One region of the Lactobacillus sp. ESL0260 genome, then DNA from elsewhere that is predicted to be linked to it. Evidence: predicted binding sites of a transcription regulator. Region 1 holds the regulator's gene; each other region holds the start of a gene.
The links. The regulator HrcA, encoded in region 1, represses chaperone genes, less so after heat shock. The targets are predictions, from matches to a motif close to TTAGCACTCNNNNNNNNNGAGTGCTAA.
Positions count from the first base shown of each region.

Region 2: F5ESL0260_RS03195 (ATP-dependent Clp protease ATP-binding subunit) is a predicted target of HrcA. The motif match lies at 3,239-3,265, and genes of this name have one in related genera.
Region 3: F5ESL0260_RS04515 (LysM domain-containing protein) is a predicted target of HrcA. The motif match lies at 2,125-2,151, and genes of this name have one in related genera.

Region 1 covers NZ_REHO01000011.1:92,848-104,018, reverse strand. Annotated here, with positions in the region: gene F5ESL0260_RS05345 (PolC-type DNA polymerase III) at 1-1,065, shown strand, start outside; gene rimP (ribosome maturation factor RimP) at 1,171-1,644, shown strand; gene nusA (transcription termination factor NusA) at 1,664-2,920, shown strand; gene rnpM (RNase P modulator RnpM) at 2,939-3,235, shown strand; gene F5ESL0260_RS05325 (ribosomal L7Ae/L30e/S12e/Gadd45 family protein) at 3,238-3,549, shown strand; gene infB (translation initiation factor IF-2) at 3,554-6,193, shown strand; gene F5ESL0260_RS05315 (ribosome-binding factor A) at 6,211-6,573, shown strand; gene truB (tRNA pseudouridine(55) synthase TruB) at 6,620-7,513, shown strand; gene ribF (riboflavin biosynthesis protein RibF) at 7,532-8,464, shown strand; gene hrcA (heat-inducible transcriptional repressor HrcA) at 8,599-9,648, shown strand; gene grpE (nucleotide exchange factor GrpE) at 9,661-10,254, shown strand; gene dnaK (molecular chaperone DnaK) at 10,273-11,171, shown strand, end outside.
Region 2 covers NZ_REHO01000007.1:105,533-116,703, forward strand. Annotated here, with positions in the region: gene F5ESL0260_RS03185 (peptide chain release factor 3) at 1-550, shown strand, start outside; gene F5ESL0260_RS03190 (DUF1827 family protein) at 586-867, opposite strand; gene F5ESL0260_RS03195 (ATP-dependent Clp protease ATP-binding subunit) at 993-3,197, opposite strand; gene F5ESL0260_RS03200 (hypothetical protein) at 3,367-3,549, shown strand; gene F5ESL0260_RS03205 (phosphocarrier protein HPr) at 3,663-3,929, shown strand; gene ptsP (phosphoenolpyruvate--protein phosphotransferase) at 3,929-5,662, shown strand; gene spxA (transcriptional regulator SpxA) at 5,858-6,256, shown strand; gene F5ESL0260_RS03220 (adaptor protein MecA) at 6,363-7,085, shown strand; gene F5ESL0260_RS03225 (competence protein CoiA) at 7,160-8,002, shown strand; gene F5ESL0260_RS03230 (DsbA family protein) at 7,988-8,608, opposite strand; gene F5ESL0260_RS03235 (CYTH domain-containing protein) at 8,680-9,303, opposite strand; gene F5ESL0260_RS03240 (GTP pyrophosphokinase family protein) at 9,641-10,270, shown strand; gene F5ESL0260_RS03245 (NAD kinase) at 10,270-11,076, shown strand; gene F5ESL0260_RS03250 (RluA family pseudouridine synthase) at 11,063-11,171, shown strand, end outside.
Region 3 covers NZ_REHO01000010.1:153,105-164,275, reverse strand. Annotated here, with positions in the region: gene rpsA (30S ribosomal protein S1) at 1-817, opposite strand, end outside; gene cmk ((d)CMP kinase) at 878-1,564, opposite strand; gene F5ESL0260_RS04515 (LysM domain-containing protein) at 1,603-2,091, opposite strand; gene F5ESL0260_RS04510 (ECF transporter S component) at 2,195-2,881, opposite strand; FMN riboswitch at 2,964-3,078, opposite strand; gene F5ESL0260_RS04505 (pseudouridine synthase) at 3,108-3,824, opposite strand; gene scpB (SMC-Scp complex subunit ScpB) at 3,827-4,435, opposite strand; gene F5ESL0260_RS04495 (ScpA family protein) at 4,425-5,162, opposite strand; gene F5ESL0260_RS04490 (reductase) at 5,159-5,518, opposite strand; gene xerD (site-specific tyrosine recombinase XerD) at 5,528-6,427, opposite strand; gene F5ESL0260_RS04480 (S1 RNA-binding domain-containing protein) at 6,420-7,307, opposite strand; gene pyk (pyruvate kinase) at 7,474-9,243, opposite strand; gene pfkA (6-phosphofructokinase) at 9,273-10,232, opposite strand; gene F5ESL0260_RS04465 (DNA polymerase III subunit alpha) at 10,396-11,171, opposite strand, start outside.

The sequences.
Region 1 (11,171 bases):
AATATCTTAAAATTTGATATTTTAGGCCATGATGATCCAACGATGATTAGGATGTTGCAGGATCTTTCAGGCGTTGATCCGTTAACAATTCCCCCTGATGATCCCGGAGTGATGTCACTTTTTTCAAGTCCCAAAATATTAGGCGTGACCCCTGAACAAATTCAATCAGAAACAGGTACCCTAGGGGTACCGGAATTTGGTACTAAATTTGTTAGAGGGATGCTTGAAGAAACCAAGCCAACTACTTTTTCTGAGCTGTTGCAAATTTCAGGTTTGTCACATGGTACTGACGTTTGGCTAGGAAATGCCGAGGAATTGGTTAATAATGGCACGTGTAAGTTAAAAGATGTTATTGGCTGTCGTGACAATATCATGATGGACCTGATCCACTGGGGTGTTAAACCTGAAGTAGCCTTTTCTACAATGGAATCTGTGCGTCATGGCCGCGGAATTAGTGATGACGATATGGCTGTTTTAAAGAAAAACGATAAGATACCTGACTGGTATATTCCGTCTTGTCTCAAAATTAAGTATATGTTTCCTAAGGCCCATGCTACCGCCTATATCCTAATGGCTCTTAGAATTGCCTGGTTCAAGGTTTATTATCCTGAAATTTACTATACCGCTTATTTTTCAGTCCGTGCCGACTTATTTGACTTGGTCGCTATGAGTCATGGTAAAAATACGGTCAAAAAGGCAATGGCAGATATTCAGAATCAGGGAAACGATGCATCGGCAAAGGACAAGAGTTTGTTAACTGTTCTTGAAATTGCTAATGAATGTTTGGAACGTGGAATTAAAATTAAAATGGTCGATATTAATAAGTCAGAAGCGACCAATTTTAAAATAATAGATAAGCATACTATTTTAGCACCGTTCAATGCTGTTCCCGGATTAGGAAACAATGCAGCTAAACAGATTGTGGCTGCTAGAACTGAGCAAGAATTTTTATCAAAAGAAGATTTGGCTAATCGGGGCAAAGTATCCCAATCGATCATGGATTATTTGGAGGATAACGAAGTCTTAGCAGGTATGCCAGATCAAAATCAACTGTCACTCTTTTAAAATTTTGCAGTATTAATATAAATGTGTTATACTTTCTAAAGAAGTTCGAATAAATGATTCGGAGTGGGCAAATTTGCTCACTCTTTTTATTACGGAGGAAAGTACTTGGCGAAAGTTAAAGATTCTGTTATCGAAGAGATCAAACCAATTATTGCTGCACGAAACGATGAGTTTGTTGATATGGAATATGTTAAAGAAAAAGGTCAGAATTATTTAAGAATATACGTTGACCGTGAAAATGGTATTGATATGGATGAAATTGCAGGGTTAAGTGAACTATTATCTACGAAACTTGATCAGTTGCAACCTGATCCATTTCCTGATCCATATATTTTAGAAGTTTCTTCACCTGGTATCGAGAGACCATTAAAAAATGCTTCCGACTGGCAAAAGGCTTTAAATGACTATGTACATGTTAACCTTTATCAAAAAGTTGAAGGCGAAAAGGAATATGAGGGAACTTTAAAATCTTATGATGATAACGAAATCAAACTTGAAATAAGAGTAAAAACAAGGAAAAGGGTTTTATCACTTCCCCGTAAATTAATTGCAAATATTCGTTTTGCAATTGAGTTTTAGAAAGGTTGATTTAGAAATTATGTCTAAAGAAATGCTTGAAGCGTTTGCTACTTTGGAAAAAACTAAAGGTATAAAACAAGATGTAATTGTTGAAGCAATAAAAGCGGCATTAGTTGCAGCATATAAAAAGAATTATAACCAAGCAACAAATGTCATAGTTGAATTCGACGAACGCAGAGGGGACTTCAAATTAATGACTGAAAAAACTGTCGTTGAGGAAGTTCATGATGAACGCCTAGAAATCAGTTTAAAAGATGCTTTGACAATTAACCGGGCATATGAACTTGGTGATAAAATTCGTTTTGAGGTTGCTCCCAAGAACTTTGGTCGTATTGCTGCTCAAACTGCTAAACAGGTTATTATGCAACATTTACGCGAAGCTGAAAGAAACCATATTATTGATGAATATTCTCAATATGAAGATGAATTGATAACTGGCACAGTTGAAAGACGTGATAATCGCTTTGTTTATGTTAAAATTGGTAATGTTGAAGCAGTAATGCCTCGCAATGATCAAATGCCAGGTGAAACTTATAATCCGCAAGATCAGATTCGCGTTTTAGTGACTCACGTTGGCTCGGATTCTAAGGGAGCCCAAATTACGGTTTCACGCACTGCCCCTGATATGGTAAAAAGGTTATTTGAACAGGAAGTACCTGAAATTTACGATGGAACTGTAGAAGTTGTTTCAATTGCACGTGAAGCAGGAGACAGAACCAAGATTGCCGTGAAATCGAATGATCCTAACATTGATCCAGTTGGTACTTGCGTTGGTCAAAGAGGTGCCAGAGTGCAAAATGTGGTCAACGAACTTGACGGTGAAAATATAGATGTAGTTAAATACGAAGAAGATCCATCAGATTATATAGCTAATGCTTTGAATCCTGCAGAAGTTATTGCCGTGCAATTTGGCGATGAAGACGATGAAAAAAGTGCTTTAGTAATAGTTCCTGATTACCAATTATCACTGGCAATTGGGAAAAAGGGCCAAAATGTTCGTTTGGCTGCACGGTTAACCGGTTATAAAATAGATATCAGACCAGAATCAGAAGTAGAATTTGTTGATGAAAGCAGTGATCAAGCTGAAAAGGAAAATAAAGAAGCTGAATCTGACAATTTAGTAGCAGGCGATGCAAGTTTTGCAAGTGATGTAACAGAAGATTCTGCTGCAGAAGAAGAACCTGAAGCAGAAACTTCATCTGATGAGACCAAAACAGAAGATGGACTTCAAGCTGAAGCTACTAACGGTGAAACGATAGATACTACTGAAGAGTAATGCAAGGGGTGAAACTTTTTGAAAAAAAGAAAGATTCCAATGCGAAAAGACTTGTTAACTAATACTATGCAGCCCAAAAAAGAATTGGTCAGAATTGTGGTAGACAAAGAAAAAAATATCGCAGTTGATCCTACTGGAAAGAAACCTGGTAGAGGAGCATATGTCTCACTTGATCCAAGTCAGATCAAAAACGCTCAGAAAAAGGGATTGATTGAGCGCAGCTTAGGAACAAAAGTGCCTGAAGAGTTTTACCAAGAGCTTTATTCATATGTTGACCATCAAAAGGCAAGAAAAGAATTGTTTGGTGATAAATAGGTTTGCAAAATAGACAAAAAGCATTAAATTTAATAGGACTAAGCCAAAAGGCAGGTAAACTGGTTTCAGGATTTGAAATTGTGTCAATAAGCGTAAAGGCTAAAAAAGTTAAGCTGATTATTTTAGCTCAAGACGCACAGACGGATACCACCGCAAAGATTACCAAGATTGGAAAACAAAATAACGTATCTGTGATTACGGAATTTAATAGTAGTGAAATTTCCCAAGCTATTGGTAAAAAGCGTAAAGTTTTGGGAATTACTGATACTGGTTTTGGCAAAGCATTGTTACAAAAAATCAAAGAAGGAGTGTGATTTGATGACTAAAACAAGAATTTATGAATTGGCGAAAGAATTAGGCATCGATAATAAAACTGTGGTCAATAAAGCAAAGGACCTGGGGTTTGATGTTAAAAATCATATGTCATCACTTGAAGATACACAAGTAGAGCAAATAAAGGGTAGTTTCCGCAGTAGCTCCGCTCCCGCCAAAAAGCAAGAAAGACCAGCGAAAAAGAGCAGTAAAATCAAAATTTCTGTTACTTCAATTCGTAAAAATGAAAAAAAGCATGATGAAACTAAGAATGGTAAAAGTAATAGAAAAAACAATAACTTTCACAAGTCAAATAATAGATCTAGACAAAGTCAAGATCGCACTAGACAACATTCCAATTTGAGTCAAAAAACTTCTAAACCAGTAGCCCAAGATTTATTAAAGCAATTAAAGCAAAAACAACGAGTGGAAGAGAAAAAATTAAATCGGCAAACAGAAAGAGCACAAAAGTCTTATAAGGAAAATCAGACTAAAACTAAACCAACGTCTGCTGAAACTAATAAACCTGTTTCTAAGAATGAAAATAAAGTAGTTAAAACTGAAACTACTGCTCCTAAAGTGACGGGACCTAAAATTCTTAAACCTTCACCAGCCAGGTTTAAGAATAATCAAAAGTCTACACCTGTTCGTCAACCTAAAGTTTTAGATACTGCTGCCCCTGAACCCGAAAAAGAGGAAAAACGTCGTGGCAACGGTCATGGTCGTAACTCTGGCAAGCCAGGCAGAAAAGGTAAAAATCAAACCTATGGTGCAAATAATTATTCGAAACACCAAGAAAAGCGTAAGCGTAAAAATAGGAAGAAGCAGTTTGAACAAGTACCTAAAAAGCAGCCAACGCAAAGAAAAGAGCGGCCATTACCAGATACTCTGGTTTACGAAGTGGGTATGAATGCTCAAGACTTAGGAAAAATTTTGCACAGAGAGCCAGCTGAAATAGTCAAAAAATTATTTATGCTGGGTGTCATGACTAATCAAAATCAATCCCTTGATAAAGATGCAATAGAATTAGTAGCGGCTGAATATAATATTAATGCTCAAGAAAAGGTTCATGAGGATATATCTGACATTGATAATCTTTATGACAAGAGAATGAAAGCTTCTCTGAAATCTAAGCATTTAATTAAACGCCCACCAGTAGTTACTATTATGGGACACGTTGACCATGGTAAGACAACACTGCTTGATCGTTTACGTCATACGCATGTTTCGGCTCATGAAGCTGGAGGAATTACGCAAAAAATTGGTGCTTATCAGGTAAGAGTTGATAATCAGCCAATTACTTTCTTGGATACACCAGGACATGCCGCATTCTCAAATATGCGTGAACGTGGAGCAGAAATTACCGATATTGTTGTCTTGGTTGTTGCTGCAGATGACGGTGTAATGCCTCAAACTGTTGAAGCAATTGATCATGCTAAGAGTGCTAAAGTTCCAATTATTGTTGCCATTAACAAGATGGATGTTCCGGGAGCAAACCCTGAGCATGTTACTGAGCAGTTAATGAAGTACAATTTAATTCCGGAAAATTACGGTGGTGACACAATATTTGTTAACATTTCTGCTAAAACTGGTGAAAATGTTGATGAACTTTTGCAAATGATCCTTTTGCAAGCGGATGTGATGGAATTGAAAGCAGACCCAACGCAAAAAGCAATTGGTACTGTTATTGAAGCCAGACTTTCTCGTGGACGTGGTCCTGTTGCCGACCTTTTGGTTCAACAAGGAACACTAAAAGTTGGCGATCCAATTGTAGTTGGGAACCGCTTTGGTAGAGTTCGTGTTATGACTAATGACCGCGGTCGTCAAGTCGAAAAGGCTACTCCGTCAATGCCAGTAGAAATTACCGGATTAAATGATGTTCCAGAATCTGCTGATAAAATAGTAGTGTTCGATGATGAAAAGACGGCTAGAAGTGTTGGTGAACAAAGAGCGCAACAAGCTTTGCAACAATCTCGTGAAAATGTTCAACATGTTACTCTTGATAACCTGTTTGACACAATGAAAAAAGAAAACATGAAGGAAGTAGATGTTGTCTTAAAAGCGGATGTTCAAGGTTCTGTAGAGGCTTTACAGCAGTCACTTGAAAAGATAGAAGTTGAAGGTGTGCGTGTAAACATCATTCATGCTGGAGTTGGTGCTGTAAATGAATCAGATGTTACCTTGGCTGGCGCTTCGAATGCCTTCATAATTGGCTTTAATGTTCGTCCAACAGCTACCGCAAAGTCACAAGCTGAAACAGATGGTGTAGATATTCGTCTGTATAGCATCATATACAAGGCTATTGACGATGTTAAAGCAGCCATGAAGGGTATGCTTGAACCAACTTATGAAGATAAGGTTGTGGGCAATTTGACTGTACGGGAAACTTGGAAGGTTTCCAAGGTAGGAACAATTGCTGGTGCCTTTGTCGATTCTGGTTATGTTTCAAAAGATTCTGAAATCAATTTGATTCGTGACGGTGTTGTAATATATACTGGAAAAGTGGCTTCACTTAAAAGATTTAAAGATGATGCTAAAATGGTTAAACAAGGGTTTGACTGTGGTTTAACAATTGAGGGCTACAATGATATCAAAATTGGTGATGAGATGGAAGCCGTTGAAAAGCAAGAAGTCAAACCTGAGTAATTAACAGGGAGGAAAGCATGAAACACAGAATTGGTCGTGTTGAAGGAGAAATCCTCCGTGAATTAACGAAAATTTTGCGCAAAAATATTCGTGATCCACGTGTTAATGACGTTACTATTACAGCAGTTGAATGCACTAATGATCTCTCGTATGCTACTGTTTACTACAGTATTCTTTCAGAAGATGCTAAAAAGGAAGAAGAGGCTGCAGCTGGTTTAAATAAGGCAAAGGGCATGATGCGGCATTTGTTGGGTCAAGTCTTAACTGTCTACAAAGTTCCTGAATTAATATTTAAACGAGATAATTCAGTTAAATACGGTAGCAAAATTGATCGGTTAATTGCTGAAGTTAAAAAGCAGGATGAAAATCGAAATAATTAATAAAAGCGCTGTTAGGCGCTTTTTTCATGGTTAAGGTACGGGAAAAATGTTAAATGGTATATTGGTGATAGACAAAGAAAAAGGCATGACGAGTGCTGATGTTGTCTATCAATTACGCAAAGTCTTGCACATTAAGAAAATAGGTCATGCTGGTACTCTTGATCCTGATGTTACAGGTGTTTTACCAGTCGCAATAGGACAGGCTACTAAACTAATTGAGTTAATGCATACTCAAAATAAAAGATATATCGGACAGGGAATACTTGGTTTTGCCACCGATAGTTGCGATATTAGCGGCAAAATAACAGCTAGCAAAAAGATCACGAATAAAGTCAAATCAACTGAGATAAAAGATGCAATGCAAGAATTTGTGGGACAAATTGAACAGGTGCCGCCGATCTATTCTGCTGTGAGGGTTAACGGTAGGCATTTATATGAATATGCACGAGCTGGTATAGAGGTAGAACGACCTAAAAGGCAAGTTAAAATTTTTGCTTATAATCTTGTAAATGAACCTATCTTTGATAAAGAAAAAGGCCAAGAAATGTTTGACTTTGAAATTGAATGTAGTAAAGGAACCTACGTTCGTTCTTTAATAAATGATTTAGGTACCCAACTGAAAATACCAGCAGTAATGAAAAGTTTGCGCCGCACATCTAGTTCAGGTTTTGATATTAGTCAGTCTGTAAAACTTTCTGAAATTACCGAAGATCCTAAATTAATTGATCAAATTATTCAACCAATTGATTCTTTTTTTAGAAATTACGTGCAAATGAATCTTGATGAAAAATTATGGTCTAAAGTTAAAAATGGTGTAGCTATTTCTTTGAAAACGAATGCAAATAATGTGGCATTACGTTACAATAATAAAGTTAAGGCAATTTATCGCAAAGATGGTACCATTTATCGCCCGTATTTAATGCTTTTACAAAATGAATAGGTGAATGAAGGTCTTATTATGGAAATTATCCATTTAACATACCCCTTTAAGGAAAACATAATTCCCCAAAATATTATTCTTGCTTTAGGTTTCTTCGATGGAGTTCATCGCGGACATCAAGAATTAATCAAAATTGCAAAAGAAAAGGCAACGCAAAAACATTTGCCACTAGTGGTAATGACGTTTGATCGTCATCCAAAAGAAGTCTATCAAAATAAAAAAGTTACTTACATAGATACGCTTGCAGAAAAAGCATACAAGATGCAAAAACTCAAAGTTGATTATTTGTTGGTGATGCATTTTAATGAGGCATTTAGTAAACTTACGGCTCAGGAATTTGTTGATAATATAATAGTTCAATTACACGCAGACACTGTAGTTGCTGGCTTTGATTACACATATGGCCCTAAAGACACGGCTAATATGAAAAATTTCCCTAAGTTTGCTCAGGGAAGGTTCAATATAATTAATGTCCCTAAGCAGTCTTATGATGGTCAAAAAATTGGTTCTACGGAAATCAAGAAAGCGATAACTAGTGGAAATATGGAATTAGCCGCTAAGTTGTTGGGCTTTCCCTATGTTATGTCAGGCTATGTAGGTCACGGTTTGCGCAATGGGCATAAACTAGGTTTTCCCACAGCTAATTTGGTTTGGAGTGAAGACAAGGCTGTTCCTAAAATTGGCGTATATGCGACTAAAACCAAGATTTGTGGTAAGTGGTATGACTCAATGACAAGTGTAGGCTATAATGTGACTATCAATCAGGGGAAAAAGCTTTATATTGAGTCAAACTTATTTGGCTTTGATCAGGAAGCCTATAATGAGGAAATGGTAATTAAATGGTATAAGTATACCCGTGGTGAAATTAAATTTGCAAATTTAAAAGAGCTAACACAACAAATGAGTCAAGACGAGGCTGAAATTAAAAATTATTTTGCTGCGATGAATTAATTAATGATACTAAAAAATGATTGACGTTTTTTAAGAAAAAAGTTAGCACTCAACTTGACATTCTGCTAAAAGCTAGTATCATATAAATTGTTAGCACCTAATCAGATTGAGTGCTAAAAGTGAGGGCGATATTTATGTTGACCGAACGTCAAGAATTAATTTTAAAAACAATTATCAATGATTTTACGCAGACACATGATCCTGTTGGGTCCAAGACTGTTATGAATCAACTGCCTATTAAGGTTTCAAGTGCTACTATTCGTAACGAAATGGCTGTTTTAGAAGATAAGGGTTTGATTGAAAAAACTCATTTGTCCAGTGGCCGCGTACCTTCAACTGAAGGCTACCGCTACTATCTTGACAACTTGGTTGAACCTTTACAAATTTCATCTTCTGTATATAAGCGAATCATTAGTCAGCTTGATCAACCGTTTCATCAGGTTAACGACATCGTTCAGGCAGCTGTAAAAATTTTATCGGATCTAACCAATTACACAGCATTTGCGGAAGGTCCTGAAAATAGTGAATTAACTATTACTGGTTTTCGTATCGTGCCATTGTTTAACAGACAGATTATGGCTGTCTTAGGAACTAGTGATGGTGACGTTCATGACCAGGTTTATACTTTACCTTATAATGTTAATGGTGATGAAATTGAACAGGCTGTGCGCATGATTAACGATCAGCTGGTGGGCAAAACTTTAGATCAAGTTACTCCAGACTATCTTAAAAAGACTTTGGGCAATAAACTTAAAGTTGCTCATGTCTCTGAACTGATTAATTTGGTCGAGGATGTTATTAACGATGCTGCCAGTGAGCAAACCTATGTTGATGGCCAGATTAACCTGCTTAACAACATTTCTCTGGACGATATTTCAAACTTAAGATCGCTCTATGAAATGATTGAGCATAATGATTTGATTTCCAGTATTTTGGACAATAGGCAAAATTTGAAAAGCGACAGGTATCCGGTTCGAGTTAGTTTAGGATCCGAATTATCAAATGATTTGTTAAAGGATTACAGTCTGCTTACGGCAGAGTACAGCGTTGGCTCTCATGGAAAGGGCATAATTGCTTTACTTGGCCCTGATAATATGCCGTATTCTCAGGTGATTGGATTACTCGAGTATTTCAGAAACGAACTATCTAAAAAATTACTTGATTATTATGGTAGATTCAAATAAAGGAGGTTAGCCGTGAGTAAAGAAGAAAATAATAGTAAAAACTCAAAAAAAGAGCCAAAAAAAGATGAGCATAAAAAGTCAAAGACAGAAGTAGAAAATTCTAAGACTAAGGCTAACGAAGAAAAGAAACCAGAGTCTTTGGAAAGTAAATTGCAGCGTAATTTGACTCAATTGCAAAAAGAAAAAGACGATCTGGAAGATAAGTATTTGCGCAGTCAAGCTGAGATGCAAAATATGCAAAATCGCTACAATAAAGAAAGAGCGCAGCTTATCAAATATGAGTCTCAATCCTTAGCTAAAGATGTTTTGCCAGCGATGGATAATTTAGAAAGAGCTTTAGCTACTAAAGTCGATGACGAAGCATCAAAACAGCTTAAAAAAGGTGTACAGATGACACTTGATTCACTGGTTAAAGCGATGAAAGATCACGGTATCAGTGAAATTATAGCTGAAGGTGTCAAATTTGATCCCAATTTACACCAAGCTGTTCAAACCGTTGCAGCTGAAAATGATGATCAAAAAGATCATGTTGTACGAGTTTTACAAAAGGGATACTTGTACAAAGATCGTACTTTAAGACCAGCTATGGTTGTTGTAGCACAATAATTGAAAGGAAGCATATCAATGTCAAAAGTTATCGGAATTGACCTCGGAACTACTAACTCAGCAGTTGCCGTTTTGGAGGGTAAAGAACCCAAAATTATTACTAACCCAGAAGGAAATCGCACTACCCCTTCAGTAGTTGCCTTTAAAGATGGAGAAATCCAAGTAGGTGAAGTTGCCAAAAGACAAGCAATTACCAATCCCAATACTATTTCTTCTATTAAACGTCACATGGGCGAAACTGATTATAAGGTCAAAATTGGTGATAAAGCTTATACACCACAGGAAATTTCAGCAATGATCTTGCAGTATATCAAGAAATTCTCTGAAGATTATTTGGGCGAGAAAGTAACCGATGCTGTTATTACTGTACCTGCATACTTTAATGACGCTCAGCGTCAAGCTACTAAGGATGCTGGTAAAATTGCCGGCCTTGATGTTAAGAGAATCATTAACGAACCTACTGCATCTTCCCTTGCATATGGTCTTGACAAAGATGCTGAAGACGAAAAAGTTTTAGTTTACGACCTTGGTGGTGGTACTTTTGATGTTTCCGTTTTGCAATTAGGTGACGGTGTGTTCCAAGTTCTTTCAACTAATGGTGATACTCACCTTGGTGGTGATGACTTCGATAACAAGATTATTGATTGGTTGATTAAGAACTTTAAAGATGAAAATGGTGTTGACCTTTCTAAAGATAAAATGGCTTTACAAAGGTTAAAGGATGCTGCCGAAAAGGCGAAGAAAGATTTGTCTGGTGTTTCAGCAACCCATATTTCATTGCCATTTATCTCTGCAGGTGAATCTGGCCCATTGCACCTTGAAGCCGATTTAACTCGGGCAAAATTCGATGAATTAACTTCTGACTTAGTTGAAAAGACTAAGATCCCATTTGATAATGCTTTAAAAGATGCTGATTT
Region 2 (11,171 bases), on a different contig from region 1:
TAATGCTACTGAATTTATGTCTAGTGAGAGAATGCAGGTTTCAGATGCGGTAGCAGGAGATATTGTTGGTTTGTATGATACTGGCAATTTCCAAATAGGTGACAGTATTTATGCTGGCAAACATAAAGTGGTTTATCCGCCACTGCCAGAATTTACTCCTGAACTCTTTGTGCGAGTTACTGCTAAGAACGTAATGAAACAGAAATCATTTCATAAAGGTATGGTTCAATTAGTTCAAGAAGGTGCAATTCAGTTATACCAGAATTATCAGACTGATGAGTATATCTTGGGTGCTGTTGGGCAACTGCAATTTGAGGTCTTTAAATTCAGAATGAAAAATGAATATAATTCTGATGTTGAAATGACTAATATTGGTCACAGAGTAGCACGCTGGATTGACCCTGAGCAGCTAGATCCGGCTATGGCTAACAGTCGAAATTTACTAGTAAAAGACCGTTACGGCCAACCGCTATTCTTGTTTGAAAATCAATTTGCAGAGCGTTTTTTCAAGGATAAATATCCAGATGTTAAACTGACTGAAAAACTGTAAACTGTAAACAAAAAACTGGCTTTAAGCCAGTTTTTTTATTTGTCAATATGGATTTCAATTACATGCTGACTTTTATCAAATGTCAACATATATGAAGGATTTTTTTCTTTAACAAGTCGCTTAATAACAAAGTCCGTTTCATCTTTACGAACACGACGATTGTGATTTTCCAAGACAATTCCGATTGCTTTATCACTTTCGGTGTAGATAACGGAGGTATTGCCTAGAGAGTAAACTTTGACATAATTTACGTTGGTCGTATTTAGTTGACTGTGAACTAGGTCCTTATAACTATTGGTTACATCTATTAAATGCATGGATTTCACCCGTTTCTTCTAGTAGTTCTTTTTTTAATTTAAGTATACAACTAAACTAAACTTTTTTCTTTAATAAAAAGCATGATTATTATATTTTGCAATAATCATGCTTAAAAATGACGTCTTTAAATATTAGTTGTGTCAGTTGCAGAATTAATAGTGTTCTCATCTTCACTGATAACAATCTTATCTTCAGAAACACTTGCCAGCAAATTCTTTACTGCAGGATGATCAAGTTTATAGTCAGCAACTTTATCTTCAATTTCTTCCTGAATGGTTCTACGCAATGGTCTTGCGCCCATATCTGGACTATATCCTTCATCAACTAATTTCTTTTTAGCATCCTCGGTAACGTTAATTTGCATTCCTTGGTTTTTAACCATGCTGTTTACATCGTCAAGCATTAAATTAACAATTTTTATTAAGTCATCCTTAGTCAGTTCGTTGAATTCAATCACATCATCCAACCGGTTTAAAAACTCTGGCTTAAAGAATTGACTCATTGAACTTCTGGCGGAATCTGGTTGATCTGCAGAATTTTCAGCAGTGAAACCAACACTGGTGTTCTTAATGCCTTGACCAGCATTAGAGGTCATGATGATAATCGTATCCTTGAATGATACAGTTCTACCTTGAGAATCAGTTAAGCGGCCATCATCTAAAATCTGTAAGAAAAGATTCATAACAGCTGGATCAGCTTTTTCAATTTCGTCAAGTAAAATCAAACTGTATGGATGACGTCTTACTCGTTCTGTTAGTTGTCCGGCTTCTTCATAACCGACGTAACCAGGTGCTGAACCAATTAACTTGGAAACAGAATATGATTCCATATATTCTGACATATCGAAGCGAATTAAGGCATTTTCTGAACCAAACATTTGCCGAGCCAGTTGTTTAGCTAATTCGGTTTTACCTACACCAGTAGGTCCTACAAAGAGGAAGGAGCCGATTGGTCTACCAGATTTGTTAAAACCGATCCGATTCCGGCGAATTGCCCGTGCCAACTTGTCAACGGCTTTGTCTTGACCGATAACATGCGCTTTAAGATTTGGTGCCAAGTTTTGTAACTGGTTTTCTTCTTGCTTTTGTAAATCACCAACAGGGATGCCGGTTTTTTCTTCAACAATCTTGTTCATGATCTTGCTGGTAATAATAGGAGATTTGTCCGGATCAACCTTTTGATCCTTCATCTTGTTATATTTTTCGATTTGGTCACGGTAGTATGCAGCTTTTTCATAATCTTCATTTTTGAGGGATTCTTGTTTTAATTTCTGAGCCGCATCAATTCGTTCCTTCATTTTTTCCTTGTCGACATAAGGAATTGTCAGGTTCATTCTTGAACCTGCTTCATCTAACAAGTCAATGGCTTTATCAGGTAAAAAGCGGTCTTGAATGTAGCGCTCAGATAATTCTGCTGCTGCCTTGATAGCATCATCAGTATAATGAACATGGTGATAATCTTCGTAGCGCTTTTGAATACCCTTTAAAATACGGATTGTTTCTGCAACAGAAGGTTCTTTAACATCAACGGGCTGGAATCTTCTTGCCAGAGCAGAGTCTTTTTCAATTTCCCGGTATTCTTTTAATGTGGTAGCACCAACGAGTTGCAGGTCACCACGAGCAAGAGCGGGTTTAATAATGTTGCCTGCATCCATTCCACCTTCGGCATTGCCTGCACCAACGATTTCGTGAATTTCATCGATAAAGAGGATGATATCATCATGGCCTTGTACTTCTTTAAGTAATTGCTGCATTCGTTGTTCAAATTGACCACGAATACCTGTACCTTGAACTAAAGAAACTACATTTAGTGATATTATTCTTTTATCTTGCAGCTTGGCAGGTACCGAGCCATCGACAATCTGCTGGGCCAAGCCTTCGACTACAGCTGTTTTACCAACACCGGCTTCACCAATTAGAACAGGGTTGTTCTTTGTTCTGCGATTTAGAATTTCAATGACACGAGCAATTTCTTTATCGCGGCCAATAACTGGGTCAATTTTCCCTTTTCTTGCTAGAGCGGTTAGATCGGTTCCATACTGATCAAGCAGTGAGCGTCCGCCCCCGGCACCATTGTTGCCGTTATTGACGTTTCCTGGATTCCCATTGCCCATCCTGGGGTCACCTGGATTTCCCGCATTGCCGTTGTAATTAAACAGGTCGCTGAAATCACCAAAGAAGTCGTTATTATCATTGTTCATATTAATATTTCCTTGTTGTTTAAGTTGTTGATAACATTGTCCACACAAATTAATTTCACGACTTTGTCCGTTAACCTTTGCAAAAAGATGAATGGAAGCTGGTCGTTTTTGACAGTTTTGACAAAGCAATTGTATTACCGCCTTTCATATCAGTTTACTAAATTATATAATTAGCACTCGCAATAATCAAGTGCTAAAACCTGAATCTTATTATTTGTAAGTAACGCTTATATGATAAAATATGGGTGCAATATCAGATGATTGCATAAACAAGATTGACTAAAAAGTGGTGATAATTTTGGATTTTCAAAAAATTCTGGTGCAATTAGCGAATGGCGAACTCGATCACTATGAAGTTGAGCCAAAAAATGCTTTTGAATTTCAAGCAGCATTGAGGTCTTTTGAAAAAAGGCAAAATATTACAGGGAAAGCATTGCGAGGTGGTAAAATAATTTATTCAAAATCAAAATCTGAAGTTTAATGATGTAAACTGTTACATTTATGTTGTCTAATTCACAAAAAAATGATAGTCTAAGTAGGCGAATAGGTATTTATTACCGGTTTGATTTTTTGAATTCAAAGGAGATATATATAATGGAAAAACGCGATTTTCATGTTGTTGCAGAAACAGGTATTCATGCTCGTCCAGCTACATTGCTAGTACAAGCTGCTTCTAAATTTGGTTCAGATATCAATTTGGAGTACAATGGCAAGTCAGTTAATTTAAAGTCAATTATGGGCGTTATGTCACTTGGTGTTGGCAAAAATGCTGATGTTACTATCAGTGCTAATGGTGACGACGAAAAAGATGCAATTAACGCTATTTCAGAGACTATGAAAAAAGAGGGCTTAGCTGAATAATGACCAAGACATTAAAAGGAATTGCTGCTAGTGATGGTATTGCTGTAGCACCAGCTTATCTCTTGGTTGAACCTGATCTTTCATTTTCAAAATCCACTGTTAACGACGTTGAAAGTGAATTAGCACGCTATAAGAAGGCAATTTCAGTATCGACTGCTGAAGTTGAAAAAATTCGTGATAGTGCAAAGAAGAGTTTAGGTGAAGACGAAGCTCAAGTCTTTGAAGCTCACCTTATGATCTTGAACGATCCTGAATTTACTGGTGCCATTGAAAACGAAATCAAGGAGCAAAAAGTTAACAGTGAAGCTGCACTTGACGAAACTGCCCAAAAGTTTATCAGTATTTTTGAAGGAATGACTGATAACACTTATATGCAGCAGCGTGCTGCTGATGTGCGTGATGTTTCTAAGAGAATTATGGCTCACTTGTTGGGCAAGGAATTACCAAACCCAGCTTCAATTGATCACGAAGTGATTGTGGTTGCTCATGACTTAACTCCTAGTGACACTGCCCAACTTAACAAAAAATTTGTTAAGGGTTTTGTTACTGATATCGGTGGAAGAACTGCGCATTCTGCTATTATGGCACGTTCACTTGAATTGCCAGCAGTTGTAGGTACTGATTCAATTACCAAGGATGTTGAAAACGGCGACACGATTGCTGTTGACGGTCTAAGCGGTGATGTAGTTGTTAAGCCTACTGACAGTCAAGTTGCTGAATATAAACAGAAGAGTTCTGACTTTTTGCAACAAAAAGCTGAGTGGGAAAAATTAAAGAACGAGCCTTCAGTTACTGCAGACGGTAAAAAGTTTACAATTGCTGCTAATATTGGTACACCAAATGACATGAAGGGTGTAAACGATAATGGTGCTGAAGCTGTTGGTCTTTACAGAACCGAATTCTTATATATGGATTCAAAGGACTTCCCAACTGAGGATGAGCAATTTGAAGCCTATAAAGAAGTCATTGAAGGTATGCATGGTAAGCAGGTAATTATCAGAACCATGGATATTGGTGGTGACAAGCACCTTGATTATTGGGATTTACCAGAAGAAATGAACCCATTCTTGGGTGTGCGTGCCATTAGACTCTCACTGCAAAATGAACAGATTTTCCGGACACAGCTTCGTGCTTTATTGCGTGCATCAGCTTATGGCAAGTTAGGCATTATGTTCCCAATGATTGGTACTCTGAATGAGTTGCGCAAGGCTAAAGCAATTTTGGGTGAAGAAAAAGAGCAATTAGTTAAAAAGGGCGTTAAGATTGGTACAAACTTAGAAGTGGGAATGATGATTGAAGTTCCAGCTGCTGCAGTTTTAGCTGATCAATTTGCTAAAGAAGTTGATTTCTTCTCAATTGGTACTAATGACTTAATTCAATATACAATGGCCGCTGATAGGGGCAATGATAATGTTTCTTACCTTTATCAACCGGCAAACCCATCTGTTTTGCGTTTAATTAAGCACACGATTGATGCAGCACATGAAAACAACATTTGGTGTGGCATGTGCGGCGAAGCTGCCGGAGACAGTACCATGTTTCCAATTTTGCTTTCAATGGGCTTAGACGAGTACTCAATGAGTGCAACTTCAATTTTGCGTATTAGAAGCTTAATGAAGAAGCTCAATACTGCAGATATTAAGGAATTAGCCAATAAAGCTTGTTATGTTTCAGAAACTGCTGAAGAAAATGAGAAATTGGTTAGTGACTTAATGAAGAAAGTAAATAACTAATAATAATAAAAAAAGGATACATTAGCAAAAAATTATGTATTCTTTTTTATTTCTTTATTTTTTCTTGATAAAAAGTTCACAGAATATTCACGTTTAAAAGATACTATAATAATAAAATTAGTTGAAAAAACTACTTACAAAAAGGAAGTAGTATGATATAATTATATAGATACTAATTAAGGGAGCGTGAAATATATGGTAAATTTATATATCTCTCCAAGCTGTACATCTTGTCGTAAAGCGAAGGCCTGGTTAAAGAAGCACGACATTCCTTTTAAGGAAAGAAATATTTTTTCTGAACCGTTAACAAAAGATGAATTGTTGCAAATTTTGCGCATGACTGAAAATGGTACCGAAGAAATTATTTCAACTCGTTCAAGAGCATTTCAGCAACTTAAAGTTAATCTGGATGACATGTCAATTGATCAATTGCTTGATCTGGTAGAAAAGAATCCAAGTTTGTTAAGACGTCCTATTATTATGGATGACCGTCGTTTACAGGTTGGATATAATGAAGATGAGATTAGGCGCTTTTTACCTAGAAAAGTACGCCGTCTCGAACTTGAAGAAATGCAAAAGATAGCTGACTTATAAATCAGGTAAGTTTAAAATAAAAGCGTTGGTTTTTTAAACTAACGCTTTTATTTTATGAGTAAAGTACGCTACAATAGAACAAAGCATCTGATGGAGGTGAGAACTCATGCAAGTAGATCATATAAACAAAAATACGATTCGCGTGAGAATAGGTAAACAAGAATTAGCAAATCGTGGTCTTAAAGTTTTGGATTTACTGGGTGATAAAAATAAAATCCAGCATTTCTTTTATTCAATTTTAGATGAAATTGATACAGATCATTCTTTTAGTCAAGATGCACCTGTTACTTTTCAAGTAATGCCTAATAATGGTGGGCTTGATTTACTCATCACTAAAGTTACGGCCAAAGATCAGAATAACCTGGCCCAGTTATTTGATAATAATTTTACTGACAATAATAAAAAGACGAATGATGTTCGCAAGTCTTTTCTCGACTTAGAGCCTGAGGAAGATGAAAGTGATAAAGACGAATCAACTGGTTCTGCAATTTCTGGTCACCCCAAGGTGAAGAAAGAGTTTTGGAAACTGCAAAAAAAGCAGGCATATAGTTTTAATGACCTCAATCAGGTAGTTGAACTGGCTGATAGTCTTCAAGCAGACGATTTGGCTTCCAGTCTTTATTTTGAACGCGGTAAATTTTACTTAGAGTTAATCTTTACTGATCAAGATTACTTGGAAATAAAGCCGGCAGATGCATGGGCCATTGCAAATGAATATGGTATTAAAGTTAAAGCTAGTGAAATGGCTCGTGTGCGCATTAATGGCAAATGTTTGATAGCGCATGAAGCTTTAGAGAAGCTGCAAGATTATTTTAGTGATATTAATTGAAATGCCAGATAGCAAAATAAAAGGGGGCAGGTAAAATCCTGCCCCTTTTGCGTACTTATTATTAGGTGATGATTATGTACGCGGCATTGTTGAATAATGTTTTAGTTTTAGCTGTAGCAGAAGCTCGGATAAGTGAAAGTGAAAAGAATATAAAAAGGCAATATTTTTGTCCTCAGTGTTATCGAGAAGTCCAGCTGATAAATAATAGTAAAACACCCTATTTTAAGCATATCCCGAGTGAAGTTAATTTAAGTGGAGAAAATAAAGAGCATGCACAAAGTAAAAGCTTATTGACCACAGCTTTAAGAGCAGCCCATTTTAACGCACAGATGGAGGTTCAATTAGCTAATGGTCAATTACGCGCTGATATCTTAGCAAGCCCAAATTTAGCATTTGAAATTCAATGTGCTCCGCTCAACAAATCTGAATTTCGTCATCGTCATCTTTTATATCGGCAAATAGGCGTGAAAGATATCTGGATAGTGGGAAAGAGACATTTTTTAGGACAATACATCAAAAAATCGCAACTTATCTTTTTTCGAAGGAATAAACCTTGGCATGATTATTATTTGGAAATTAATCCTGATAAGCTAGTTATCAGTTTGAAATATAACGTTTTGCTTGAGCCGCTGACTAATAAAATTCATTGGCAGAAACAGAATTTTACTATAAATGCCAAGGGACTAAAAAAGCTGTGGCACTTTAGGCCAGCTTTACGGAAATACCATATTGATTCGGCAAAACAAAAACAATATCTAAAAATGCAGCTTATGCAAAAAAGTCTTAATGGCATGAAGATTGCAAATAACTTATATAAAAGACGGCAAACCATTGATGATTTGCCGCCTTGGGTATTTAGCAATTTTCGTAAAATTAATTCGCCAGATAATGCAAGTAAATTTTTAGATCAGGCGTAAGTGCCTAGCAGGATAATAATCTTGGTCTTCCTTTGTAATACAACCAGTATTTTTAAAAAGTCGAATCAACTTATCATGAGCCAAAATCCCTTCAAGCATTACTCCACTGTAATTGCCGCTTTCATTAAAAATAATAGTTGTAGGAATGTTACAAACATTAAACTGATGGGCAAGTTCCTTATCTTGGCGAATGGAATTATCTACATAAGGAGCAATCCTGCGATCTGTAATACGATCAAAATTTAAATTTAAATTTTGAGCAATTTTTCGCGGTAATTGCTCAGAATATTTATTAAAATCACCACTGATAGCTTGTTGTAAAGCAACTAGATAGGCTCGAGCCTTTTTGTTGCCATATTCGAACTTAATTGCATGGTAATTTCGTAAAGCTTGAAATGAAGCAATTGTGTACTGCGGGATATCTAGTATTCTTTGGCCGCTCTTTTTTCTTCTGATAATATCTTCTTTGATAACTTTTGAATTAATGATAGGAACGAAGTTAAAAGAAGAGTTGATATTAAGCTCAGCGATTGCATCTTGAATTAAAACTTCTGTGTTATAGCAGTAAATGCCAACGGGATTGACAAAGAGAAAAATTTCGAACATGATCAGACTCCTCCAATACTGATTATTTGTAAATCTAATTATCTATCCTTTTTAGAAATTTACTCATTAGACTATATTTTATCACGATGCTTGTAAGCGCGTGCAATTTTTGCTTGATTAGTATTAGCAGAATTTTGCGTAAAATGATATTTCTTTTTTAAGTCTAACAGAACTTGGGCAATTAATTGGGGATGAGGATTTTCAATCTCTATTTCAAAGTCCTCATAGTTGTCAGGATAGGTACTATCATCAAATGTTAATTCACAATTTTCAGGACCATTTGCTAAAATACGCTTAGTTTTACTGAAAGTTTGCAAGTTGAGCTTTAATTGGTCTGAAAAGTGCTCGCTTAGGTAGTCTCCTATGGTATATTTAAAAGTGATTGGCAAATTTTTGCTCCCCTTTTTTACCAGCGCTTTAGCTTCAGCTAGTTTTAGCTCATCATTAATTTCGATTGCTTCATGAAACTGGTGCTGCACGGGATCATTATTTGGAACTTTAAGTGTTTGTTCTGCATGATCAGCAAAAAGACGAATGCGGCAACTGATCTGATTTTGTTTTAGCAAACCATCTTTGGTATCAAAATAATAATTTTCCTGTTTAAAACAGCTTTTTGGAGCAAAATCATGGCAAAGCTTGTGATAGATTGTCTTTGGCAGGATAATTTTTGCTTCAATTTCATTATTCTTCGACATAATAATTCCCCATCCAAATTCAGTGATAGAATTTACTTTTTGTTCCATGCTACTAATTAAGAAAGTATAGTTTTTTTATTGACATATTGTCAAAATTGCTGTTTCTGCGTAATTATAGAAAAGACAGCAAAACTATCAAGATATAGGCTATACTGAATTAATAAAATTATCATAATCTTAAAAGCTTTAATATGCAAGAAAAAACTTTATCAAACAAGGGATTATATATGCTGTATCGAAAAAAACGGCTTCTTTTATTAAAGCTATTAGCCATATGAAATTGCTATCATATAATTTATGTTAAAATGGATATGCTGTTTGAGAAAGGGTTATTTCTATGAATAATGATTGGGATAATTTTTTATGGCCTTATGAAGAGGCCGTCCGAGAATTGAAAGTGAAATTTCGTTCTTTAAGACAAAGTTTTTTAACGAAAGGGGAACATTCCCCAATAGAATTTGTAGTTGGCAGGGTTAAAACTGTCGACTCAATTAAAGAAAAGATGCAAAGGCGTGTAATCAGTTTCGACGTGATCGAAACCGATATGCAGGACATTGCAGGTATTAGGATAGTTTGTCAATTTGTCGATGATATTTATAAGGTGGTAGACTTAATACATGCACGTGATGATATGGAAGTCATTGAAGAACGTGATTATGTTAAAAACGCCAAACCTTCAGGCTATCGCTCCTATCATATGGTTATTTCTTATACGGTTTATTTGCCAAATGGTCCTAAAAAGTTGCTGGCAGAAATTCAAATCAGAACTTTAGCTATGAACTTTTGGGCTACTGTTGAGCACACTCTTAATTATAAATATCAAGGTTCTTATCCAGAAGATATTTCTAAAAGACTAAAATCTACTGCGGAAACAGCATATAAACTTGATGAAGAAATGTCTTTAATAAAAGATGAAGTGCAGGAAGCTCAAAAGGTTTTTACCAAAAATAAGGGTAAGGAAAAATAATGAGAATTACAATTGCCCATAACACCAATCCTGAAACGCTAAAAGTTGTGGCGCACTTGCGAAAACTGTTGGAAGCCAAAGAGGGCATTGTTTTTGATGCTAAATACCCCGATGTTGTCATTACTGTCGGAGGTGATGGTACTTTAATCAATGCTTTTCACCGTTATGAAAATCAAATTAGTTCTATTCGCTTTATTGGTATCCACACTGGGCACTTAGGTTTTTACACTGATTGGCGTGGCCCGGAAGTAGATAAAATGGTAGATGCATTACTTTTAAGAGAGCCGGAATCTGCCAATTATCCGCTTTTAGAAGTAGAACTTTTAACCGAAGCGAATGAAAAGAAACATTTTTTGGCCTTAAATGAATCTGCAGTCAAACGGGTATCGCATACATTAGAAGCAAAAGTCTATATTGATGATCAATTGTTTGAAAATTTTCGGGGAGATGGCTTATGTATATCAACTCCTACTGGTTCAACCGGTTATAATAAATCACTTGGTGGTGCAGTGATTCACCCAAGACTTAAAGCCTTGCAAATGGCAGAAATCGCCTCAATTAATAACCGAATTTTCAGATCACTATCTTCGCCAATAGTGCTGGCACCAGAGCAGTGGATTACTATCATACCAAATGCTGATCACTGCGTTTTGACTGTTGATGGTCACCGCATTAATGTCCGCAATGCTAAACAAATTGAGTATCGTATTTCTAGTAAGGAAATTCATTTTGATCGCTTTGGGCATACTCATTTTTGGTCTCGTGTTCAGAGCGCCTTTATTGGAGATAAAGATGACACTATTTAAAGTAATTGTACAAGACAAAGTTCCCAAGAAATTAGGAGCTTTTTTACTGCAAAGCGGTTTTTCAAAAAGAGCTGTGAATAATGCTAAAAATTCCG
Region 3 (11,171 bases), on a different contig from region 1:
AAGGAGAAGGTTCAGTTTGCTTAATTGAAAGGGAGATGCGATGTCTATCATCATCAATACCAATTACTTTAACTTTGACATCTTGACCAGCCTTTAAAACATCGCTTGGCTTATCAACATGTTTATATGAGATCTCGGAAATGTGGACTAAACCATCAACACCGCCAACATCAACGAAAGCTCCAAAATTAGTTAAACGGGAAACCTTGCCTTCAACAACATCACCCACAACTAACTGTGATGCAACCTTGTCAAAAGCTTCTTCGCGCTCTTCTTCAATTAAATCTTTGTGAGAAAGGATTAAGCGGTTCTTACTTGGATCAATTTCAGTAATTTTAAGTTTCATAGTTTTGCCGATAAATGGCTTAAGATCTGAAACATAACGGTTAGAAATTAATGACGCAGGTAAAAATCCTCTAGTGCCTACATCTACTAACAAACCACCACGAACTGAAGAAGTAACTGTACCTTCAATTGTCTTTCCGGCTTCAAAATCTTTTTGCAGTTCATCGTAAGCTTCTCTTTCCTTCAAGCGGGTAACTGAGAAGAAGAATTCACCATTCTCTTTATCTCCGCCGGCTTTTCTTAAAACTAAAGCTTTGAGCTTATCGCCTGGTTTAACTGCTTCACGTAGGTCAACGTTGCGATCTGAAGTGTATTCACGACGAGGAATTACACCTTCAATACCGGCATTTTCAACACCAACATCGATTTGACCTTCTTCAACGTCTAAGACTTCAACATCTACAATATCTCCGACCTCAACTCCTTGCATTTGCTTTAATGCATCTAAAAATTGATTACTGTTTTCTGACATTATTTACCTCCCAATATCATACTCTAATTCTAAATGAAAGTTTGATATTTTTCTACTGTTTTATACCCTTTTTTTATAGTTTTTTTGACTTTTTTTAATTTCAGATAAGATTGCATTAACTACCTGGTCTATAGTCATAGAAGTTGTGTCTATTTCAATAGCATCATGTGCCTTCTTTAATGGTGAAATTTTACGATGCGAATCTTTATAATCCCTTTCCGATATGTCTTGCTCAATTTCTTCAAGGGATTGGTTAGTTTTAATTCCTCTTTCTTTAAAATCAAGCATTCTTCTTTGAGCTCGAGAATGAGCAGACGCAACTAAAAAGATTTTAACGTCAGCTTCTGGCAAAACCGTGGTCCCAATATCACGACCATCCATCACTACATTCATCTGACCGGCCATTTGTCTTTGCAAACTGACCATTTTGGCTCTGATACCTGCTAAAGCTGATACTTGAGAAACGTGAGCAGAAATATCCGGCGTACGTATATCTTGGGATATATCTTCTTCACCGGCAAAAACTTTTTGTTGGCCATTTTCGCTTTTTAGTTCAATTTTTTCTTTATCAATGGCAGCCAATATGCCCTTTTCATCACTATAACTAAGTTTGTGTTCACGTGCTAACCAGGTAGAAGCGCGGTACATTGCTCCCGTATCAATATACGTAAAGTTCAATTTTTGAGCTATAATCTTCGCTACTGTGCTTTTTCCAGCTGAAGCTGGTCCGTCAATTGCTATTTGCATTCAATAAAAAAGGGACTGCAGTCCCTATCCTTTCTAAATTATTTGATACGCAATACTTGTCCGATATCCACCTGACTGTTAGGGTCAAGTTGATTTAACTCAGCTAACTGACCAACAGAAATTTTAAAACGACGAGCAATACTACTTAAAGAATCTCCACTTTGAACTATATATTGTTTAATTTTGGGTTTAGTTTTTGCGTGTTTCCTTTTTGGCTTAACCTTAGCTTTCTGTTCTGCTTTCGGCTTGCTCTTAGTTTTATTTTCGACAAGTTTGTTTTTTGCAGGAGAAGCTTTAGTTTTTGCTTTTTTAGCAGCTTTTTTATGAGTTTTGCGTACTTTAACTATTTTATTACTTGAACTATTATTCGCTGCTAAATGATGTACTACTGGAACAAGGCCAATTAGTATCATTATAAGTAAAACAATGAGTACAATCCAACCTTTAGAAACAGAGTTGTACGCTTCAACTCTTGTTTTTTGTGGACGTTTATAATGTTGATATGGTCCCTTAGGATTATTAGTCATCTTAAAAAGCCTCCTTACCTAACCTGTTTAATTTTAGCATATTTAACATTTAAGTGGATAAAAAAATCGGTCATTTAATAGACCGATTTCATAATTTTTTATTTTAGTTTTTTAAATTAAAGTTTTTTCTGACAAATGGTTTGATTGTTCTCAAAACAGTTTCAAACAGTAAGTAAACAACCGTACCATTTATTGCGCCTTTTAATAAATTAAACGGCACAATAATGCCAAAAATGTAGGCACTCATTGAAGGAATGTGAAGCAATTTGCCCAAGTACACTTTCTCAGTAAATGCCAGTAAACCTGAATAACCATGAATAGTTGGCAAATTGGGTACTGTAGTTGCTGCATAAAAAGGTGTTAGGACCAGAGCATTTAAAACTGACAAAACAAAAGCCATTGCTATAATGCCAAGGACTATACCTAAAATTGGTTTTAAATGTTTTTTCGTAAAACTCTTTTCATCTTTATTGATATTTCTAGTCAAATAATAAAACGGTAAAGCAAATGAAATTGATGCTAAAAAGGCCGCAGATTGACCCACTAAACTTGGTAGAGCAAAACCTTTATATATTAAATTAATTAGCATTCTCACAAACGCGATGAAAATACCGGGTAACGGACCAAATAAAAAAGTACCAATTGTAATTACAACATCAGAAAAATCAAATTTTAAGAAGCTAGTGACAGGCAATGGTATTTCCAAAAGCATTAATACATATGCAATTGTTCCAATTAAAGTATAAGCTACAATATTGACCAAATTATTTCTGCCTTTTCTTTGCAAAATTCTTACCTCCAAAAAAACTCGGTCTGCTGCTCCTAGCAACAGACCGAGTAAAAGTAAGCTAAAGATCTTGGCTTTTAGTTTAGTCTGTCTTCTTTCATCTAGACTTTAACTATCGGTATCACAATAGATTCCACCACTTACGTGGGTCGCGGACTCTCACCGCCGGTCGGGATTTTCACCCTGCCATGAAGACAACAAACTTATTATTTAATTTTCAAATACCATCTTAATCTACGTCTTTTAATCTGTCAACTTCCTCATGGGATAATTCGCGAAAGCTTCCGGAAATCAGAGAATCTAAGGTTAAAAAGGCGTATCTTTCACGTGCTAATTTTTTAACCTGATGATGAACGGCCTTAAACATTCTTTTTACTTGATGATACTGCCCCTCATGAATAGTTAACTGTACTATTTGGCTATTTTTTTTGCGATCAGTTCTAATTACTTTAACTTTAGCTGGAGCACATCTATGACGATCAATTTTTACTCCATGGGTAAGCTGACTAATTTCTGCAGGAGAAAGTACACCCGTAATTTTAGCAACATATACTTTGGCTACATTATTGCGTGGATGCATTAATAAATTTGCAAGCTCTCCGTCATTGGTCATCAAGAGTAAACCTGACGTATCATAATCTAGTCTGCCAATCGGATATAAGCGGTAAGGTAATTCTTTAAAATAGTCAACAACGGTTTTTCTGCCTTTATCATCACTGGCAGTCGATACCACGCCACGCGGTTTATAGAAAAGATAAGTGTGCAAACTTTCCCGCTCAATTGGTTCACCGTCAACAGTAATGTTACTGAATGTATCCACCTTAGTGCCTAATTTTGTAACTACATTACCATCAACTGTCACCCGTCCTGCGGTGATCATTTTTTCAGCCTTGCGTCGTGAAGCAATTCCAGCTTCAGCAATTACTTTTTGTAATCGTTCTAACACCATTATGATTCTCCTTTTTGAGTTTTAGCAATATTCTTATCTGCTTGACCCTTAGCCGCAAATAAATCGATTTCTCCTTCGGCATTAACACTATCGTCTTCAAAATCTTCTATTAGAGGTAAATCGGCTAAACTTTGATAACCAAAATACTGCAAAAAATAGTCAGTGGTCACGTATAAATTAGGATGTCCCGGTGACTCTTTTTTGCCATTTATCTTTACAAGACCTCGCCAAATTAATGTTTGTAAAGCACCAGATGAATTTACCCCTCTGATTTCATCAATTTCAATCCGAGTAATAGGCTGCTTATAAGCAATAATCGATAATATTTCCAGGGCGGACTGACTAAGATTTTTAGTTAGATCTTTTTGAAAAAAGTTTTCAATTGCTTTGCTTACTTCCGGCCTTGTTGTCAATTTATAAGAATCGTTTAGTTGCTGTATTTGTAGACCTGAATCTGAATTTTTCTGTAATTTTTCCTGCAAACTTTTAGTTAATTCGCGCAGTGCAGGCCTGTCAACTTGCAGCAGTTCACACAAATTAGTGCTTTCAATGCCATTATCACCGGCCACATACAATAGAGCCTCTAACTGGGCAATTTTAGTTATCATCGCTATCAATTCTTTCCAAGTCCAGATCGCCAAATGTTCTATTTTGTGTTACCCGCAATTCTTGCTTTTTACAAAGTTCAAGCAATGCTAAAAACAAACCAATAACATCAGATAAAGTTTTCATTTTTTGACAACATGCAAAAAAACTGACCTTTTTGCACTTTGCCAATTCGGTTTGCAAAAAAGTACTCATCTCTTTAACAGAGGCCTCTTTCACCTCAACCGAAACAATATCTGGCTGTCTGATCTTCATCCTTTGTAATACTAAAATAAACGTATTAGCCAATTCGGTGGAAGTAATTTGTCCTCGAGGTAACGGCTGAATCTTTTTACTATGCGGCACGCTTTCCTCTTTAGCAGCAGTAATGGGAACCTTTTCGTTACGCTTTTTAAAGTAAACCGAGATTTTTTTGAATATTGAATAGGTAATAAGCTGCTGTACGAGTTCATCCCTAGGATCTTCCTGTTCCTCATCATTTTCTATGAAATCATTTTGCGGCAGTAGTGATTGAGACTTTATGCGTAACAACAATGATGACATGACAAAGTATTCACCGGCAATTTTCAAATTAAGACTTTGCATTTGATGTAAATAGGCTAAATATTGGCTGGTAATTTGGGCTATCGGAATATCATAAATATCAATTTTCTGTACTTTAATTAAGTGCAGCAACAAATCTAAAGGGCCTTCAAAATTGGGTAATTCCAAAGTAAGATTAGCACTCATATTTTTGAGTCCTTTTTTAAATATTTAATCAGATCAATATATTCAGGAACAGCTGTAATTCTTCTTTGGGGATTAATTTGGGCCAGTTCTTGTACTGCCTTTGCTTCATATTTAGCTTTGCGAAAATCAGGAGCAAATGAAATGTAGCGAATGACAACAAATTGTTTATTCGCTTGCGTGCCAATTACACCAATAAAATTAGGATCCTTAGACCGATAAAGATATAGACAAAATTCAGCACTATTTTTATTTAATTGAATTTCATCCTTAAGATTTGCGAGATTTTTAAAATCCGGTAAATAGGATAACAAACCCATTGCTACTTTTTCCGTGTCATTTTTACATTCAATTAACATTTAATCACCTTAAATTCGAGGATGAGTTTTCTCGTAAACTTGTATGATATGTTTTTGGGACAAATTGGTATAAATTTGTGTAGTACTAATATCTGAGTGGCCTAAAATCTCTTGAACCACACGCAAATCAGCCCCATTTTCAAGTAAGTGAGTAGCAAAGGTATGTCTTAAAGTATGAGGGGTAACATTTTTCTGAATACCTGCCAGCTTGCAGTAGTGCTTGATAATTTGCCAAACAGCTTGTCGAGTTAGAGAACCTCCGCGGCTGTTAAGAAAAATAAAATCCGTATTTTTTCCCACTTTTAATATGAGTGGATCACGTACTTTTTCTTTGTAACTATTAATCCAGGACAAAGCAACTTTACTAATAGGAATCAACCGTTCTTTTGACCCTTTACCAAAAACTTTGACTAATTTCAATTCTTCATGCAAGTCGGTAAATTTAAGGTTTATTAATTCGCTCACCCTTATGCCCGTTGCGTACAACGTTTCAAGTAAAGCACGGTCTCGTAAACCCAGTTTCTTTTTTATATCAGGTTGCTTAAGTAAGTCAGTAACTTCAACTGTGGTTAAAGCAACTGGTAAAGGTCGACGTTTTTTGGGTGAGTCTATTTCAAGCATAGGATTCAATTTTTGAATATTTTGTCTTACCAGCCACTGGTAAAATTTCCGCAGACTTGAAATTAAACGACTAATAGAACTTGTTGCTTTCTTTTGATCGCGTTGCTCGGCCAAAAAAGCATCAATATCAATTGCTTTAGTCGGCCAAGAACTTAAATTTTCCTTTTGCAAAAAATTAATGAAAGAGCTTAAATCCTGCTTGTAAGCAGTAATTGTATTAGCACTTAGTCCTCGCTCAATTTGACTATATCTTAAATAGTCCTCAACTTGTTCTGTTAAATTATTCATTTTTGTCTTCTTCGGGGTCGTTAACTAATGAAATTGTTCCAGTAGTTTTATCTTCCACTATGTATTTTCCCTTCAACAAGTGTCCTAATGCTCGTTTAAAAGCAGATTTTGAGATGCCAAAATAGCTTTTTATATCCTCTGCATCAGATTTATCATAAAAAGGTAATGTTTTATCTTTTTTTCTGCGCAAACTCATCAAAATCATCTGCGCATCATCATCTATTTCTTCAAATGATCGCGGCAGACTGCTCAAATTTAGGCGGCCATACTGACTAACACCAACAACTCTACCCTTAAATTGTTCACCTAAACGTAGTGGCCGAGCCATTTGTGACGGATGAACAAAACCCAAATAATATTCTTTAGTAATTACAAATGCTCCTACTTCACGGGCTGAATAAACAGTCCCAAAAACATCTTTATTATTCATACCGTCTGGAAAATGAGCTGCAAGTTGTTCAAAAATATTTTCATCAGCCATTTTTGCCCAAATACGATCTTTTTCATCAGTTTCAAGATGAACTAGCAGTTGATCACCAACTTCAGGCCAGCGTTCTTTGTCATAAGGGAGATCATCCAAGGAAATCACTATATCTTTATCTGGCAAACCAATATCTACAAAAACACCTAAGTTATACTTGACTTCAGTCACTTTGCTCCAAGCATATTGATCTTCTTGAGCAAAGGGTAGAAACTGGGTCATTTCGCGATTATGCTGTTTATTATCGTACAGAAATCCTTTGATTTGATCTCCCAGTTTTGGCTTTTCTTCCTGAGTAATTTCCTTTCGTTTCAATTCATAAGTGAAACCTTCGACTTGAACAAAAAAAGAATTTTCATTTTGATCTATTATTTTTCCAGTTGCAATAGTGCCTAGCATGATTAATCTCCTAAGTCTAGATATTGGATCTGATAACAAGTATATCATTTTAATGGCTTAAATTGATATCAGTCAAACCAAATTAACTAATGATTTTCATTTAATTTACCCAGATCAAAAGCAAACAAAAATAGCCAGTACTGGCTATTTTGACATTTTACTTTAATTAAAGATTTGAAACTTCACCTTGGTAAATAGCACCACGACGAGCATCAACAGTAATAGTAATACCACTGCCAATCTTTTCAGTAGCACCAGTAACACCGACCACAACTGGGATTCCTAATGATAAACCGACAACTGCAGCGTGTGAAGTCAATCCAGAAGCTTCAACAACTAAACCTGAAGCCTTCTTAATAGCTGGCATGTAATCAGGATCAGTAGTTCTGGCAACCATGATGTCGCCCTCTTTAACCTTGCTGATAGCTTCTTCAGCACTATTAACAACAACTGTTTTACCAACAACTGAGCCGTTACCAACACCCAGCCCTTGAGCCAATTTGCTACCAATGATTTGTAATTTCATTAAGTTGGTTGTACCGGAGTCACCAACAGGAACACCAGCAACAATGATTACTAAATCACCATCTTTAACATAGCCTTGTTCCTTGGCAACATTAGCTGCTACTTCAAACATATCATCAGTCGAAGCTGGTTTGTCAGTAAGTAAAGGTTGAACGCCCCAAGAAATGCCAAGTGAGTGTTGGATCTTTTCGTCAAAAGTTAAGGCCAAAATATTGGCGTTTGGACGATATTTAGAAATCATTCTGGCAGTATAGCCTGAATTAGTTGCAGTAATAATGGTTTTAACACCTAATTCTTGGGCAGTCCGCACAACAGATTCACCAATAGCTTCAGTAACGTTTGAACCCTTGTATTCTTCAAATCTTTGCAGAGCCAAAGTATTACGCTTAAGAAGTTCTTGTTCAGTTCTTTCATCAATTTCAGCCATTGCAGAAACAGCTTTAACTGGGTACAAACCGTTGGCGGATTCACCAGAAAGCATAGTTGCATCAGTACCATCAAGAACTGCATTGGCAACATCTGATACTTCAGCACGAGTTGGACGAGGATTTTCTTGCATTGAGTCAAGCATTTGGGTAGCAGTAATAACTGGCTTACCAAGTGCATTTGCTCTCTTGATTAAATCTTTTTGAACAAATGGCACATCAATAAATGGAATTTCAACCCCCATGTCACCACGAGCAACCATTAAACCATCTGAAACTTGCAAGATTTCATCTGCATTATCGATACCTTCTTGTGATTCAATCTTAGGATAAATCTTAACATAATCACAACCTGCATCTTCACACAACTTACGGATATCAAGGATATCCTGTGCCTTACGTGCAAACGAAGCAAAAATAAAGTTAATGCCATGAGCTAAACCAAATTTGATGTCATCAGCATCTTTTTCGGTAATTCCTGGCAGGCGAATTTCAACTCCAGGTGCATTAACACCCTTTTTGGAACCTATAACACCAGTGTTTTGAGCTTCACAAACTAGCTCTTTCTTTTCTTCGTCTTTTTCTTTAATTAATAAGTCAACTAAACCATCATCAATTAAAACATGACCACCAACGTGGGTATCACCATAAAGACCTTCGTAAGTAACATGGATCATGTCCTTGTTACCCGGTTTGGAATCGTCCATTGATACACGAATTTGGTCTCCAGTATTAATGGTAAACTTGCCACCTTCTTGATCAGTGGTTCTAATCTCAGCACCTTTGGTGTCTAATGCGATACCAAGTACTAAGCCAGTTTCTTTTTCGACTTGACGAACCATTTTCATCCGTGACAGATGCTCAGCATGATCACCATGTGAAAAGTTGAAACGGAATACATTTACGCCTGACTTAGCCAAAGCTGTAATAGTTTCAATATCATTTGAAGCTGGCCCTAAGGTACTAACAATTTTAGTTTTCTTCATTATTTAAAAATCTCCCCAAAATCGACTAATTATTTAGTCATTTCTTCATTAATATCAATTAACGACTCTTCGCTGGCATGTTTTTCATCAAATAAATCCAGAATATCGTGGGTTTCCAGTTGGCCATTCTCCATGCCGACAGCTAAACCGCCTTTACCATCAAGAAGTAACTTAACCGCATAATTGCCCATCTTTGTAGCATTTATTCTATCCAAAACTGTAGGTGATCCGCCACGCTGCATATGACCAATAATATTGGCTCTGCAATCGAAATCGCCGTATTTTAAAAGCTCAGTTCTAAAATCAGCAGCATTCATGACACCTTCAGCTAAAATGATAATACCATTGTCTTTGCCGTCTTTGAAACCACGTTTTAATCTCTCCGCAATTTCTTTAATATCAAATTGCCGTTCTGGAACGACGATAGCATCGGCGCCGCTGGCTAAACCAACGCGCATAGCAATGTCACCACAATCACGTCCCATCACATTCACAACAAAAACACGGTGATGACTGCTGGCAGTATCACGAATTCTGTCGATGGCTTGCATGGCCGTATTGCAGGCGGTATCAAGACCAATTGTATATTCAGTGTATGGAATATCATTATCGATGGTACCTGGTAACCCAATAGAATTAATTCCCAAACGGGTTAATGCCAGCGCACCATGATATGAACCATCACCACCAATAACAATTACAGTATCGATGTCATGCTTTTTTAATTGCTCTACTCCCTTTTCTTGCACTTCTTTTTGTGCAAATTCCGGATAACGGGCACTGTAGAGAAAAGTACCACCTGCATTAATCATGTGATCAATATTTTCAGCAGTTAAGGTTACAAAGTCACCAGCTACAAGCCCGGCAAAACCATAACGAATACCAACAACACCAAGTCCATGATGAATAGCGGTTTTAGTTACTGCCCTAACAGCCGCATTCATGCCAGGAGCGTCGCCACCGCTCGTTAAAATTCCAATTCGCTTCATGAATTCACCTCATCAAGATTTATTGTGTAATTTCTCACATCCACTAAATTTTAACATTCTTTCACGAAAAAATCTCACAAAAAAGGATTAAAATTCTTGATTTGACAGTCTTTTTTGATGTTAGCGGTAACAATACTTATTTGTTAACGCTTAACCAAAAACCCTACTCTTGTAAATTAACAACCTTTAAATTTGTTAAAATATATTGTTTTTTACTCGAATCGAAACGATTGTTCTGAACTCTAATGCCTAATAAATAAATGTTACCCTCCTTTAAATTCGATTGAATTTTATCATAAACACCAGGAAAAATTACAATATCCTGCTTACTAGTCGTATCGGCAAAATTGCCAAAAGCCATGGTTTGCCCCTTTTTAGTTCTGACTAACTTTAATGACATTAATTTTCCTACGGCTATGCCACTTTCATGAATTTGAAATTCACTTAGTGCTTTAGCATTAAACTTTTGCGCGTATTTTTCTACCGTTATTAAAGGTGATGTTAACGTGGAAAAGCCCAAGGACTCTACCTCCATGACTGCTTTTTCCTGTTTACTTGGTTCAGGGGCAGCTTTGACGGGTATGCCTCCCAGCCCTTCCGATAAAGCTAAATTTTCTCCTGTCAATTTAACATTTTCAATAGTTTCAGGGCAGTTTTGCAATAATTCGTTACGATTTTTGTTTATCCGATCAAAACAGCCCGCTTTAATAAGAGTTTCAATGACATTTGTAATACTATTGGCATTAATAAATTTAGTATCAATTTGTCGTAAAAAGCCTGCTAAAGATGTAAATGGTTTTGGCTGGCGTTTAGCAATTATTTCTTTAAGAAAGTCAATTCTGACACCCTTAATCGCTCTGAGACCAACTAAAATCTGACCATCAATTACCTGATACCATAAAGAGCTTTTATTAATATCAGGTGGCAAAATTTTAACGC